DNA from 2 places in the Proteiniborus sp. DW1 genome. Region 2 is predicted to be linked to the other one. Evidence: predicted binding sites of a transcription regulator. Region 2 holds the regulator's gene; the other holds the start of a gene.
The links. The regulator LexA, encoded in region 2, represses DNA repair genes until DNA is damaged. The targets are predictions, from matches to a motif close to CNAACANNTGTTNG.

Region 1 (5,743 bases), on a different contig from region 2:
ATTATTTGAGGGATGTAGATGATGAAATATTATTAGAAGGACAGCTGAGAGGACTATTTGCTTCCATGGGAGATCCTTATTCAGTTTATATGCCAAAGGATGAATTTAAAAGTTTTATGGAGCATACTATGGGAGTATTTGGTGGCATAGGAATATATGTAGGAGCAGGAGAAGATAATCTGATAACAGTAGTATCACCTATAGAGGGTACTCCTGGAGAGAGAGCCGGGATAAAGTCTGGCGATAAGATAATTAAAGTAGATGGTAAAGAGTTTACTGCAGAGAAAATGGATGAAGCAGTTAAGCTTATGAAGGGTGAGCCTGGTACGGATGTTACTATAACTATTAGAAGAGACAGTGAAGGCAAGTCAGAAATTTTGGAAAAAACTATTACAAGAGAAGAAATTAGAGTGAAAACCATTAAAGCTAGCATGCTGGAAAATGATATTGGATATATAAGGATTACATCCTTTGATGAACAGACACATAAGGATTTTACAGCTAATTTAAAAGCCCTACAAAATAAAGGTATGAAGGGCCTAGTAATAGACTTAAGAAATAATCCAGGTGGGCTTTTAGATGTATCTGCTAAGATAGCAGATGAGCTTATGGGAGAGGGGACAATTGTATATACAGAAACAAAGAAAAAAGAAAGGGAATATTTAAAATCTGACAAAAAAAAGTTGGGATTGCCATTAGTTGTTTTAGTGAATGAAGGCAGTGCAAGTGCATCTGAGGTAGTATCAGGAGCAATTCAAGATACTAAGGTAGGCACTATAGTTGGAACTAAAACATTTGGAAAGGGTATAGTGCAGAGAATAAAAGAATTATCTGATGGTTCAGGCTTTAAAATAACGGTGTCAGAATATTTTACTCCTAATGGAAGAAATATTCAGGGCATAGGAATAACTCCTGATATTATAGTAGAAATACCTGAAGATGTCGAGGTAATAGGGGTAGAAAACCTAGAACAAGATACGCAGCTACTGAAGGCAATTGAAATCATAAAAGATAAAATTAAGTAGCATATAGTGTGTTGACTGTGAGCCAAATATAATAGTTTGAATACAAAAAGGATAGCTAAGTTTAGCTATCCTTTTTAGCTGATGTAAGTATATCAAAGTTAATACCATATATAAAATCTGAATCTGAATTTTCAATAGGCGGAACAATATTGAAAAATCCTGTATTTAAGCTAGGGCTATAGAAAATGTTTTTATCTAGAACTTGACCCAATAACTTAGCTTCATCATCCTTTAGACTATACAAGTATACTGAAAAGTCGGTGGAAGAGCTATTTTTAGCTATCACTAGAATATTTTCATCATCAATTATAGTAAACTTTCTGACATCTAAGTCTAAAACTATCTTTTCATCATGCTCTTCAATATCATACATATATAGCTCAAACTTATCTTCTTTATCAAGCTTTCTGGTGTATAATAGTTTATCCTTGCTTAAAAACTCACCATTAAATCCTCTATCTATCTTTTTCAATCTCTTTTCGTTTTCCTTAATAAAGACATCTGATACATCCTTAGAGTTATCTTTTTCTATAAAGATAAAATTGTCTCTATACGAATCAAACCCAGTAACATTCATTCTTACATTAAAAAGAATTTCAGGATTATATTTAGAAGTATCAAATAATAGTACAGTTGACATTTTATCTTTATCGTTATTTACACCATAAAGCAAATTATTATCTTTCCATTCAACACTCCAAGTGTGTTGATAATCCATTGGAGTAATTTTTTGTGTATTCTTATTTTTTAAATCTACAATATATAAATCTGAAAGTGTTCCATTATGCTCAATAATTGCTAACTTGCTAAGGTCAGGACTAAACCTTGTAGAATATATGGTGTTAAGAGTGGAATATATCTTTTGCTTTTCTTGACTATGAATATCATATATCCATATGCTTTCCATGTTTGAGTTTTCCACAACTTCTTTTTTAACATATGCTAATAGCTTGTCACCTGCGAGGTCTAGTATCTTGCCTTTGTCTATTGTAGTTGATAGCAATATAGGCTTTGCTTCAATAATCTCACCACTAGTTGAATTTACCTTTACATTGAGCATATATATAGGGCTACTAGGATTATCTTTCATAAAAGTGTTATTTAGGGTTATTTCCCACATGTATTCATCTTTGTCTTTGATAAGGTTTACGTTCGGCATAGTATTATCAGTGTAATTTAGCTGAGTATGTATTTTACTAAGAGCTTGAGATTTATCAAATTTTAAAGCAATAGGAGAATAGTTAGTAGGTATTATATTGAATTTTATATCCTCTAATTCTCTTTTCTTTATGCCGTTAATTTCAACTGTAAATTGTGGAACTACTATATCTGTTTTTCCCCATTTCTTTTCTACTGAAGTGTATATATTTATTTCATTATTTACTCTAGATATACTATCAATGTTAGCCATTGAACATTCAACAACTCCCAAATTTACCAAAAAAAGTCTTTCGTATTCTTTCTCAAGTGCTTTAACATTTGGTATAATAGATTGGAAACCTTTTGATAAAACAGTTTTATCTATCTTATAGTCAATATTTGACTCTGATAAAACAGATATGCTTGAATCAATTAGGGGTGCGTTGTTCTTAGGTGTGCAAGCTGTCAAAGTTAATATCATTGATAAGTATAGTATTTGTTTTTTCATCTAAAAACTCCCTCCTAGCACTACTTTTATATATTCAACAATAAATCTGAATACCCTGCCTAGTTAAAAAAAATCTTTTTAAAATTATATTTTTTCGTATATTGACTTATATAGGGACAAAATATATAATAGGAAACGAACAAATGTTCCAAATAATTATAAATATAGTTTTATTTTCTTTGTGGTATATATTATTTATCATCACTAAATGAGGTGATACTATGAATAAATTTAAAATCAGGTCTGATTTTAAGCCAACGGGAGATCAGCCCAAGGCTATCGAAAAGTTAGTTTGTGGAATAAACAACAAGCTTATGCATCAGACTCTTTTAGGAGTAACAGGCTCTGGAAAAACTTTTACAATGGCAAATATTATTGAAAAGACTCAAAAACCAACTCTAGTGATAGCCCATAATAAAACATTAGCAGCACAGCTTACCAGTGAATTCAAAGAGTTTTTCCCAGATAATGCTGTAGAATATTTTGTAAGCTATTATGATTATTACCAACCTGAGGCATATGTACCTCATACAGATACTTATATTGAAAAAGACGCATCTATAAATGACGAGATAGATAAGCTAAGACACTCAGCTACTGCTGCTTTATTCGAAAGAAGAGATGTTATAATAGTAGCCAGTGTTTCCTGTATATATGGTTTAGGAGACCCTATTGATTATGAAAACTTAGTTTTATCTCTAAGACCTGGCATGATAAAGGATAGAGATGAGATACTAAGAAAGCTTATAGATATACAGTATGAAAGGAACGATATTAATTTTGTAAGGGGGACCTTTAGAGTCAGAGGAGATGTCATAGAAATATTTCCCGCATCTTCTAACGAAAATGCTATTCGAGTTGAACTATTTGGAGACGAAGTAGAGAGATTAACTGAGGTCAACGCACTAACAGGAGAAATAATCGGGACAAGAAGTCATATCTCTATATTTCCTGCTTCACACTATGCTACTAGTCCTGAGAAAATAGAGAGAGCAATTAAAAGTATAGAAGAGGAGTTAGAAGAAAGAGTAAAAGAATTGATAGCAGAAGATAAGCTTCTAGAAGCTCAGAGACTAAAGCAAAGAACAATGTACGATATTGAGATGCTAAGAGAAATGGGATTTTGTCAAGGTATAGAAAATTACTCAAGACACATTAGCGCTAGACCACCTGGAAGCAAGCCATATACATTGTTAGACTATTTTCCAGATGATTTTCTAATGTTTATAGATGAGTCGCATGTAACTATACCTCAAATCAGAGGAATGTATGCAGGAGATAAATCTCGAAAGACTACATTAGTTGATTATGGATTTAGACTTCCATCAGCACTAGACAATAGACCTCTTCAATTTGAAGAATTTGAAAAGCATATTAATCAGGTTATATATGTAAGTGCTACTCCTGGTTCTTATGAGTTGGAGCATTCTCAACAAGTTGTAGAGCAAATTATCAGACCTACAGGACTATTGGATCCAGTGATTGAAGTTAGACCTACTAGAAATCAAATAGACGACCTAGTTAAAGAGATAAATATTAGAGCAGAGCGTAATGAAAGAGTTTTAATTACTACCCTTACTAAAAAAATGTCTGAAGATTTAACAAACTATTTTAAAGAAATAGGGATAAAGGTAACTTATTTGCATTCAGATATTAAGACTATTGAAAGAATGGAAATAATCAGGGATCTTAGAATGGGTAAGTTCGACGTTTTAGTAGGTATTAACCTGTTAAGAGAAGGATTAGACTTACCTGAGGTTTCATTAGTGGCCATATTAGATGCTGATAAGGAAGGATTCTTAAGATCTGAAACATCAATGGTACAGACAATAGGTAGAGCAGCTAGAAATGCAGATGGTAAGGTTATAATGTATGCTGATAGCATCACTAATTCAATGAAAAGAGCTATAGATGAAACTAATAGAAGAAGACATATACAAATCGAGTATAACAAAGAACATAATATCGTCCCTCAAACTATTAAAAAAGGAATTAGAGATGTTATAGAGGCCACTAAGGTTGCAGAAGACTATGACAAATATGGATATGACAAGGAAAAAGAAATTAATAAGGATGAACTAATAGCTCTGATTAAAAACCTAGAGATAGAAATGTTTGAGGCAGCAGAGAATTTACAATTTGAAAGAGCAGCTGAATTAAGAGATAAAATCAGTGAGTTAAAGGGTAAACTGTAAAAGAGCTTTAAACGAAGAATCTAGAATCTAAGTACTCATTTAAGAAAAACGAGGTGCAATATGTTAAAAGATAAAATAATAATAAGAGGAGCTAAAGAAAACAACTTAAAAAATATAAATATAGAGCTTCCAAGGAATAAATTCATTGTACTAACAGGTTTAAGTGGTTCAGGAAAGTCCTCCTTAGCATTTGATACCATATACGCAGAGGGACAAAGAAGATATGTAGAAAGTCTTTCTGCTTATGCAAGACAGTTTTTAGGACAAATGGAAAAGCCAGATGTAGAATATATAGAAGGACTGTCGCCTGCTATATCAATAGACCAAAAGACAACAAGCAAAAACCCTAGATCTACAGTTGGTACAGTAACAGAAATTTATGACTACCTAAGGCTTCTATATGCTAGAATAGGTACTCCTCACTGTTATAAATGCGGAAAAGAGATTGCGTCCCAATCAATAGACCAGATGGTAGATCAAATAATGTCACTAGAAGAAAGAACAAAACTTCAATTACTTGCTCCGATTATTAGAGGACGTAAGGGAGAGCATCAAAAAGTACTTGAAAGTATTAGAAAAGAGGGCTTTGTCAGAGTTAGAATAGATGGAGAAATGATGGAGTTAAGTGATGACATAAAGCTTGAAAAAACTAAAAAACACACAATAGAAGTAATAGTAGATAGAATAGTAGTCAAGGAAGGAATAGAGAAGAGACTAACAGATTCCTTAGAAACAGCCTTAAAGCTTTCAGATGGACTTGTTATAGTAGATGTACTGGAAAAAGAAGAACTACTATTTAGTCAAAAGCTTTCATGTCCTGACTGTGGTGTAGGAATAGAAGAATTGGCACCAAGAATGTTTTCATTCAATAGCCC
Region 2 (5,743 bases):
AATTACAGCCTAGATAAAGCTATAGAGATACTTAAAAGGGATTCCAGGAGATATGCTAAGAGACAATTAACATGGTTTAGAAGAGAAGAGAGGATTAAGTGGGTAAATATAGATGATTATGAAAATAAAAGTTTATTAATTGACTATATAGTTAAAATAATTATGGAAGAATTATAATAGTTAGGTATTGAATTCATTTATATATTAAAACACTATTTTAAAATATTTAGGAGGTATAAAAAATGAAGGCTACAATGAATCTTCAAGATATTTTCTTGAACAGGGTAAGGAAAGAAAATACTCCTATTACTATTTTCTTACTTAATGGTTTTCAATTAAAAGGTCAAGTTAAAGGATTTGACAACTATACTATAGTGCTAGATAGCGAGGGCAAGCAAAATCTAATATACAAACACGCAATTTCAACTATTGTACCAATGAAAGCTGTAAGCTTTATGAATAAAGGTAATAATATCGATAGCTTTGAGTAGAGCAAAAATTGTAAAGTAAAACTTTACTAGCTTTTGCAAGAGTTTTAATAAAACCTTTTGAGTTGAAAATCAACTTAAAAGGTTTTATTTGGGAGTTATTCATCAGTTGAGTTGTACAATAGGAATTTTACTATATAACTAATTGAATCTAAGATTTTCATGTGTTACAATACATAAGACAATATTATTAGAAGGTGATTTAATGAACGAGTATACGAGAAATATATTATGTAAACAATATGGCATAGACAATATTATTATTGAGTATGTTGAAAGTAAGGATAAGGTATTGAAAGAAAAATATATGGATATGATTGAAAAAGTTAAAGAATATAATCAGTATAAAATCATACATGCAATGCAAGAGGCTAAGCTCAATGCTACTCATTTCAATTGGACAACAGGCTATGGTTACGATGATATTGGAAGAGAAAAGGTAGAAGAAATTTATTCTTATGTTTTTGGTACCGAGGATGCTTTAGTAAGGCCAACTATTGTATCAGGAACACATGCAATTACTCTTACCTTGTCTGGAATTCTACGACCTGGGGATGAGCTTCTTGTAATCACTGGAAGTCCATATGATACCTTACAAAAGGTAATAGGTATAAGGGGCAATGAAAAAGGTACATTTATTGAATATGGAATAAAATACAATGAGGTCCCTTTAGATTCAAATGGAAAAATTGATATAGAAAAATCATTAGCATCTGTAACAGATAAGACTAAAATAGTTATGATTCAAAGATCTACTGGATATAGTGATAGAAAGGCTTTGACAATAGATGAAATAAAATATGCCATAGATAAGATTAAAGCTTTCAACAAAGATTTAATTATTATGGTAGATAACTGTTATGGAGAGTTTATTGAAACAGTCGAACCTACAAATGTAGGGGCAGATATAATGGCTGGCTCTCTTATAAAAAACCCTGGAGGAGGTATATCTTTATCAGGTGGCTATGTTGTAGGAAGAAAAGATTTAATTGAACTTGTTGCTAATAGAAGCACTGCACCAGGTATAGGAAAGGAATGTGGATTAACCTTTGGAATGACAAGAAATACTCTTCAAGGTTTATTTTTGGCTCCTATGATAGTTGGAGAAGCATTTAAAGGAGCTTTATTAAATGCCTTAGTATATAAAGGGTTAGGCTTTAGAGTTGTACCTGATACAGAAGATAAGAGAAGTGATATAATTCAAGGAATTGAATTTAAGTCTAGGGAAAAAGTAATTAAGTATTGTCAAGGTATACAAAGTGCTTCACCAGTTGATTCTTATGTATCTCCTGAGCCTTGGAAGATGCCTGGATATGAGGATGAGGTAATAATGGCAGCGGGAGCTTTTGTACAAGGTTCATCTATAGAATTAAGCGCAGATGCTCCAATGAGAGAGCCTTACTTTGCATATTATCAGGGAGGGCTAACTTATAACCACTGTAAGTTAGGTGTTATGATGAGTTTAAACAACTTATATAAAAATAATTTGATAGATAAAGAAAAGCTGGTTTATTAGCCAGCTTTTTATTTTAGCCTGTATAAAAGTGACTAGCACAAAATCAAAGACTTTGGCTATTTACTTTATTTTACGGTATACACCAATGATTTTTCCTAAGATTGAGACATCCTTAGTAATAATGGGATCCATAAATTGATTTTCCGGTTGAAGACGTATATGATCCTTTTCTTTAAAAAATCTCTTAATGGTAGCTTCTTCTTCGAGAAGAGCAACAACTATGTCGCCATTAATTGCAGTGTTTTGTTGTTTAACAAGTACTAAGTCTCCGTCAAGAATACCTGCTTCTATCATACTTTCTCCTCTTACTTTTAACATAAATACAGAATCGTTTTCTACAAATTCAATAGGGAGAGGAAAGGTATCTTCTATATTTTCTACTGCAAGAATAGGTTCACCTGCAGTGACTTTACCTACAATGGGAACATTAATAATTTCTCTTCTTGGAAATGGGATAATACTATCAGTTCTATCTAAAATCTCAATTGCTCTTGGTTTAGTAGGGTCTCTTCTTATATATCCTTTTTTTTCTAATTTTTCAAGATGGGCATGAACAGTAGAAGTAGATTTTAATCCTACTGCTTTACATATTTCCCTTACTGCAGGAGGATAGCCTTTAGAAAAAATCTCCTTCTTAATAAATTCAAGTATTTTTAGCTGTATTGACGATAAATCTTCATACATTTTGGCACCCCTCAATAAAGTATTTGATGTTATTATATCATAAAAAATTATAAATAGCAAACATTCGTTCGATTTTTTTCAAAAACCTATTGACAGGAACGTGTGTTCGAATTATAATTAAGTTAACGAACAAATGTTCTTTGGAGGTATTAAAATGGGAAAAAGAAAAGTAAGAATTGTTAATAAAAAGAGATTTACTATTTTTTTAACTATTGTGTTTATTATTTTTACCATAATATTTACTGGGTTATGGAAGCTAAATTTAGCTTATAGCTCAAATGATGGTAAATACATTGAGATGACCATATTGTCTGGAGATACTTTATGGGAGATTGCCAAGAGAAATAACCCCTATAATAAGGATGTTAGAATTATTGTTCAAGAAATTATGGAGATGAATAATATGAAATCTGCTAGTATAAAAGCAGGTAGTGTTATTAAGATTCCTACATACTAAAAAATGAATTAGTTTTAGTTAAAGAAATAGACCATTAACTATCAAAGGTCTATTTCTTTATATATTAATAAAAATAGCAGAGAATATGATTTTTAAGACATTCAAGAACGGTTTTTATTGGATAAAGGATTACTCTTGACAGCTTTTCTTAATCTATCGTCATCTAAATGAGTATATATTTGTGTAGTAGATACATTTTCATGACCTAATATTTGCTGTAAAGCTCTGATATCAACATTTCCATACTTATACATAAGAGTAGCAGCAGTATGTCTTAATTTGTGAGTCGAATACATTTCAGTATCTAATCCTGCATTTTTTAAATACTTTTTTACTAAATATTGAACTGTCTTATTACTGATTCTGGTTTTTCTGTTGCTCAAGAAAAGGGCGTTAGGTGTTTTAATTCCTTCTGTAGGTCTAACACGTAAATATTCATTAATAGCATGAAGACATGCTTCATTTAAATAAATAGTACGTTCCTTATCACCTTTACCAACAACAGTTAATGTATCGCCCTTGATTTTATCTACATCTATACTAACAAGCTCGGATAATCTCAAACCACAATTTAGAAAAAGGGTAATAATAGCATAATCTCTCTCTTTAAATGGACCATCAATAGAGTCTAATAAGTTTTCTGCTTCTTCAAGAGAAAGATAAACAGGATGTCTAGTGCGTGTCTTTGGCGACTCTAAATCCAAGGCAGGATTATAATCAATGATTCTGAGCTTAGAATGTAAGAATTTAAAGAAGGACCTAATGCTAGCGACTTTACGAGCTTTAGCATAATTTTTATTGTTACGTTCCTTATCTACAAAAGATATGAAAGCATATAGGTCCTGTAAATTAACTCTCTTAATCAATTGTTCGTCAACATCGGAAATATCAATTTCATCAAATGGTGTATTTTTATCTACAAGCTTATAGCGAATTTTAAGAAATCTAAAGAAAGTACGCAAATCGAAAAAGTATTCTTTTACGGTATTTTCGGATTTTCCCTTAATGGTTTCTGTGTAATTTAAGAAATCTTCTAATACTATTGGTAAGTTGTCCATTTTTTCACCTCAAATTATACAAAATATACATTTTGTATAATTATATTCTACATTTTTTAGAGAAATCCTTCTTAAATTAAGAATAATTTTATTGAATTCTGAGCTTTTATATAATGTTTGCTTTAGAAATATAATTAACAATCATGACTATTATTAATAATTTGCTTAAAGTCTATATTTTAAATCTATATTTTTAATGATTTATGGCCAAAATTGCTGCTGAATTATGTTTCTCAATTAAAAATTTCAAGATCCTATGATATTAATTTTTTTGAAGCAAATTATCAACAATTAGCGTTTTAAATCGTTTTTAAGCATAATTTTATATGTTATGATATAAAACCATTAGTAAGCAAAAATAACGTCTTTATTTCTCAAATTTAGAGCCGGTATTTTTGTGATTTATAAAAAATGATGATTTTTGATAAATCACTTATTATTTTTGTTTTTTCTATAAAATAATATGAATACTTTTTTATAAAATGACTTTACTTGTTTATATAATACTATGCTATAAAAGCCTTGTATATTTTAAAACACTTACATAAAGTTAACATAATATAATTATGTTAACTTTATGATTATAGATAACCTAATAATTAAAGAAAATTCATACATAATAATTTATTTAAATGATAAAAATAATCAAAAAATAAATACTACACACAAAACTGTATGTAGTATTTTAATATCACTATTTTACTCCCCTGCTAATAAATGAATAACTTGAACTTCATCATCATAATTTCAGCGACTTTTAAAAATGCTTTCCTTGAATTCTTTTCTCAAAATATGTTTGTGAGTTCTGTATCATACTACTGAAGGTTCAAATACTAACTCGCCTTTTTCAAATCTTTCAAGAGTAAGTCTACTAATATCAATGGTATTTTTTTCACCTAGTATTTGCTCAGTTATAAGTAATCCTGACATTGGCCCTAGCATAAAACCATGACCACTAAATCCAATAGCCAAATAGAATCCTTCTACACCCTTTACAGGACCATAAATAGGATGTTTATCAGGAGTCATATTATATAGACCGGCCCATTGTCTTATAACTCTTAATTCTCCAACAGGAGGAAGCAATTCTACAACTGTCTTAGCCATTTCATCTAAGAAATGCCAGCTTGATGTTACTCTTAAGTCTCTAGGTTCACTATCATCACCTCTACCCATAATAAAAGAACCATGGGGAGTCTGCTGACAGTATATATTTAATGAAAATGACATAACCATAGGGTCTTGCATTGGTTCTACAGGCTCAGTTACTAATATCTGATGCCTTTCTGAATATACAGGAATGTCTACACCTACCATATCTGCTATTAGCTTAGAATATCCGCCAGCAGCATTAACTACTATATTAGTAGATATCTCTCCTTTATTAGTAATAACTCCCTTAATTTTTCCATTTTCAACTTTTATTCCTAATACCTCTGTAAATGTATATATTTTAACTCCTAATTTCTTAGCTGCTTTTGCATATGCATCCGTAGTTAAAAATGGGTTTAAATGTCCGTCCTTTGGGCAAAAAGTAGCA

Region 1: a site for LexA is predicted at 2,810-2,823, ahead of uvrB (excinuclease ABC subunit UvrB). Genes of this name have one in related genera too.

What each region holds. Positions count from the first base shown of each region.
Region 1 covers NZ_FMDO01000044.1:86,768-92,510, reverse strand. The annotation lists gene DW1_RS11580 (S41 family peptidase) at 1-1,025, shown strand, start outside; gene DW1_RS11575 (hypothetical protein) at 1,087-2,673, opposite strand; gene uvrB (excinuclease ABC subunit UvrB) at 2,895-4,868, shown strand; gene uvrA (excinuclease ABC subunit UvrA) at 4,929-5,743, shown strand, end outside.
Region 2 covers NZ_FMDO01000036.1:7,742-13,484, forward strand. The annotation lists gene miaA (tRNA (adenosine(37)-N6)-dimethylallyltransferase MiaA) at 1-177, shown strand, start outside; gene hfq (RNA chaperone Hfq) at 243-491, shown strand; gene DW1_RS08970 (methionine gamma-lyase family protein) at 694-2,004, shown strand; gene lexA (transcriptional repressor LexA) at 2,065-2,688, opposite strand; gene DW1_RS08980 (LysM peptidoglycan-binding domain-containing protein) at 2,843-3,145, shown strand; gene DW1_RS08985 (tyrosine recombinase XerC) at 3,247-4,203, opposite strand; gene DW1_RS08990 (NAD(P)/FAD-dependent oxidoreductase) at 5,014-5,743, opposite strand, start outside.